2 regions of the Pseudomonas sp. GW822-FHT02G04 genome follow, and region 2 is predicted to be linked to the other one. Evidence: predicted binding sites of a transcription regulator. Region 2 holds the regulator's gene; the other holds the start of a gene.
The links. The regulator FliA, encoded in region 2, starts transcription of late flagellar genes. The targets are predictions, from matches to a motif close to CTAAAGTTTNNNNNNNNNNNGCCGNTAA.

Region 1: the regulator FliA is predicted to act here: its motif matches at 1,056-1,083, upstream of AC1RO5_RS05205 (methyl-accepting chemotaxis protein).

The regions. Positions count from the first base shown of each region.
Region 1 is NZ_JBXANU010000003.1:81,429-83,828, reverse strand. Features, by position in the region: gene AC1RO5_RS05210 (LysR substrate-binding domain-containing protein) at 85-1,005, shown strand; gene AC1RO5_RS05205 (methyl-accepting chemotaxis protein) at 1,191-2,400, shown strand, end outside.
Region 2 is NZ_JBXANU010000022.1:9,612-12,011, forward strand. Features, by position in the region: gene flhF (flagellar biosynthesis GTPase FlhF) at 1-20, shown strand, start outside; gene fleN (flagellar synthesis regulator FleN) at 137-967, shown strand; gene fliA (RNA polymerase sigma factor FliA) at 964-1,704, shown strand; gene AC1RO5_RS23140 (chemotaxis response regulator CheY) at 1,872-2,243, shown strand; gene AC1RO5_RS23145 (protein phosphatase CheZ) at 2,265-2,400, shown strand, end outside.

The DNA.
Region 1 (2,400 bases), on a different contig from region 2:
ATAAAAAGGATGGGTGGCATGATTAAAACTCATGCCAAGGACTTTCTGATAAGTTGAGGTAACCGCGCTATAGGAGCTTTCCCAATGTCTCGTCGTCTTCCTCCCTTGTATGCCCTTCGAGCATTCGAAGCGGCGGCGCGGCATAGCTCGTTTACCCGCGCCGCCGAAGAATTGTCGATCACACAAAGTGCGGTCAGTCGGCACATTCGTACGCTTGAAGAGCATTTCGCCTGTCGGCTGTTCCATCGCAGCGGGCGCAACCTGCAACTGACCGAGTCGGCGCGGCTGATCCTGCCGGGCATACACGAAGGCTTCACCGCCCTTGAACGGGCCTGCAACACCTTGCGCGCCGAAGACGACATCCTGCGCATGAAAGCCCCGTCGACCCTGACCATGCGCTGGCTGTTGGCGCGGCTCAGCCGTTTTCGCCACCTGCGACCGGGGAACGAGGTGCAATTGACCAGTGCCTGGATGGACGTCGATACGGTGGACTTCAACCACGAACCCTTCGACTGCGCCGTCATCCTCAGCAACGGGCATTTTCCACCGGACTGGGAGACGACTTTGCTGTTCCCCGAAGAGCTGATTCCGGTGGGCGCGCCGAATCTTCTAAAGGACCAACCGTGGGACGTTGCGCGCCTGGCCAGCACCGAACTGCTGCACCCGACGCCGGACCGCCGTGACTGGCGCAACTGGCTGGAGCGTATGGGCCTGAGCGATCAGGTCTCGCTCAAGGGCGGGCAGGTGTTCGACACCCTGGAGCTGGGCATGATCGCTGCCGCCCGCGGCTACGGCGTGTCCATGGGCGATTTGCTGATGGTGGCGGAGGATGTCGCGCAGGGACGTCTGAGTTTGCCGTGGCCGACAGCCGTCGCCAGTGGTGAGAATTATTACCTGGTCTGGCCGAAAACCCGTCCCGGAGGTGAACGTTTGCGCCGGCTCAGCGATTTCCTGCAAGGCGAAGTCCGGGCCATGGAATTGCCGGATGTCGAACGCCTGGGCTGAATCGATGGAGCCGCTGCAATGGCGGCCTTGAGCCATATCCCCGTTAATCACTCAAGTATTCGGCTTTGCCGCCGAAAATCTGCTGATGGAACCTTCGTGCCAGGCTCCACGCTTTCCCCATTATCAGAAATTTTGCCAAGTGCGACGGGATCAGGATGATCCGGCCCACTGGGCCAGGAGCTGTCATGTCTCAACCTCGTGCTCGGATTGCCTCACAGCTGGGTCTTGCGCTTGCCGTGATACTGGCGGTTGTCATCAGCGGCAGCACCGTATTTGCCCTGCGCTCGCTGGACGCCGCCAACCTCGCCACCCGCGAAGAGCACCTGGCCAGCGAGGCACGGCTGCTGGCCGATCAGCTGAGCACGTTCCACGGCACGTTGCGTGAAAGTACCCAGCGCCTCAGCGGCCTGTTCGAGAAGCGCTTCAGCGCCGGTTTGAGCGTGCACCCGGATGAGCCGGTGACCGTGGCGGGTGTGCAGACCCCGGGCCTGCACCTGGGCGGCGAAGTGTTGAACAACAACTTCAAGGAAGTGGACGAGTTCAAGCAAATGACTGCCGGCGTCGCGACGCTGTTCGTGCGCAGTGGCGAAGACTTCATTCGGGTCAGCACGTCCCTGAGCAAACAGGACGGCACCCGGGCCATCGGCACATTGCTGGACCACGCTCATCCGGCTTATGCGCGCTTGATGGCCGGGCAGAGCTACGTCGGTCGCGCCTTGCTCTTCGAACGGTCCTACATGACTCAATACACCCCCGTACGCGACAGCGGCGGTAAGGTGATTGCCGTGCTGTTCGTAGGATTCGATTACACCGACGCACAGAACGCTCAGTTCGAAAACCTCAAACGCTTCCGCATCGGCCAGACCGGCTCGCTGGCGCTGCTCGATGAGCAGAACAAATGGCTGGTGCCGATCGCCGGTGTGCAAGCGTTGGATGTGGCAGTCCCGGCCATCGTCGGTCTGGCCAAGACACCGGGCAAGGGCGATTTCTGGAGCGACACGTCGCAAGACTTCTACAGCATTGCCGTGCCGTTCGAAGGCGGGCCGTGGTCGGTGGTGGCGAGCATGCCGAAAGCCGAAATCCGCGCGGTGACCTGGAGCGTCGGCATTCGACTGGCCATCGGCAGCCTGCTGGCGATGTTGCTGGCGGTGGGTTCGGCGGTCTGGTTGCTGCGCAGCAAACTGGCGCCGCTGGGCGATCTGGTGCGTCAGGCCGAAGCCTTGGGTGCCGGTGATTTGAGCGTGCGCCTGAACGTGTCGAGCAACGACGAAATCGGTCAGTTGGCCCGCGCCTTCAACCAGATGAGCCAGGCGCTGTCGACGATGGTCGAACACATTCGTAGAGCCTCGGAAGAGGTCAACAGCCGCGCCCAAGCGTTGTCTGGCTTGTCCGGTG
Region 2 (2,400 bases):
CGACCAAGCAGGTTGGCTGAGGTGTTAATGAACAGTTTTTGTACCTACATCGATGGTCTGCCATGCATTGTTCCGATGGTGAACGCGCAGCCAGTAATGTGGCCTCCGTCTAAGTAAGACAAGGTAAAGAAATAACATGGGCAGCATGCATCCCGTACAGGTGATCGCGGTGACCGGCGGCAAAGGTGGCGTCGGGAAGACTAACGTGTCAGTGAACTTGTCCCTGGCTCTAGCTGAGCTCGGCCGGCGCGTCATGCTGCTGGATGCCGATCTGGGGCTGGCGAACGTCGACGTTCTGTTGGGACTGACACCCAAACGCACGCTGGCCGACGTGATCGAAGGCCGCTGTGAGCTGCGCGACGTGCTGTTGCAAGGGCCTGGCGGTATCCGCATCGTCCCGGCCGCCTCCGGCACCCAGAGCATGGTTCATTTGAGCCCGGCCCAGCATGCCGGCCTGATCCAGGCGTTCAGTGACATCGGCGACAACCTCGACGTATTGGTGATCGACACCGCTGCGGGCATTGGTGACTCGGTAGTCAGCTTCGTGCGCGCCGCGCAGGAAGTCTTGCTGGTGGTGTGTGACGAGCCGACCTCGATCACCGACGCCTACGCGCTGATCAAACTGCTTAACCGCGACTACGGCATGAACCGCTTCCGCGTCCTGGCCAACATGGCGCAGAGCCCGCAGGAGGGCCGCAACCTGTTCGCCAAGTTGACCAAGGTCACGGATCGCTTCCTCGACGTCGCCTTACAATACGTCGGTGCGGTGCCTTACGACGAAAGCGTGCGTAAGGCCGTGCAGAAGCAACGCGCGGTGTATGAAGCCTTTCCGCGTTCCAAGTGCGCCCTAGCGTTCAAGGCCATTGCGCAGAAAGTCGATACCTGGCCGCTGCCGGCCAACCCGCGTGGGCACCTGGAGTTTTTCGTCGAGCGCCTCGTGCAACAAACGGCAGGACCCGTGCTATGACAGCCAGCGGTTACAACCTCTACAAGAAGTCGGCACGTGACGCGCAGTACGAGCTGATCGAGCGTTACGCGCCACTGGTCAAACGCATTGCCTACCACTTGCTGGCGCGTCTGCCGGCCAGTGTCCAGGTCGAAGACCTGATCCAGGCCGGGATGATCGGCCTGCTTGAAGTATCAACCAAATACGACGCCAGCAAAGGCGCGAGTTTCGAGACGTACGCGGGCATTCGAATCCGCGGCGCGATGCTCGATGAAGTGCGCAAGGGGGACTGGGCGCCACGTTCGGTCCACCGCAATACCCGCATGGTCAGCGACGCGATTCGCTCGATTGAAGCTAAAACCGGCCGTGACGCTAAAGATCACGAAGTTGCGGCCGAACTCCAATTGAGTCTCGACGATTATTACGGGATTTTGAACGACACCCTGGGCAGCCGGTTATTCAGTTTCGACGATCTGTTGCAGGACGGCGAACACGAAGGGCTGCATGAGGATGGCGCGAGTGCTCATCTCGAGCCGTCACGCGATCTGGAAGATGAACGCTTCCAGGCGGCGCTGGCGGACGCGATTGCCAATTTGCCGGAGCGTGAGCGACTGGTGTTGGCGCTGTACTACGACGAAGAGTTGAATCTCAAGGAAATCGGTGAGGTCCTGGGGGTCAGTGAATCTCGGGTCAGCCAGTTACACAGCCAGTGCGCGGCCCGTTTGCGGGGGCGTTTGGGGGAGTGGCGAGCGCGCTGAAGGCAGTGTGGGGACACTGCGAATGGAGCTGGTGTGGTGTTGAACCGTACCGGTCTCGATCTGTTGTGCTCCAGACCGTCATTGAGTGCTTTGCCGGATTGATTGAAATGGCGCGTCCAGGTGCTGGGCGCGTTTAAGACTGCTTGGAGGTCGAATTGGACAAGAACATGAAAATCCTCATCGTTGATGACTTCTCAACGATGCGGCGGATCATAAAAAACCTGTTGCGTGACCTTGGGTTCACCAACACCGCCGAAGCCGATGACGGGCTGACCGGGTTGCCGATGCTGCAAAGCGGTAACTTCGATTTTCTGGTTACCGACTGGAACATGCCCGGTATGACCGGCATCGACCTGCTTCGTGCGGTGCGCGCTGATGAAAGGCTCAAGCACCTGCCGGTGCTGATGGTGACCGCCGAAGCCAAGCGCGAGCAAATCATCGAAGCGGCCCAGGCCGGTGTTAACGGCTATGTGGTCAAACCCTTCACAGCCCAGGCGTTGAAAGAAAAAATCGAGAAGATTTTCGAACGCATCGGCTGATGTACTGCGCACGGGGGAGCTATGGAGCATAACGAATCTTCACAGGGCGATTTCGAGTCGACCCTGAAAAAACACGCGGTCGAACTGGTCGACAGCCTTGAAAAAGGCAAGTTTGGCGACGCTGTGCAACTGATCCATGAGCTCAACCAGACCCGTG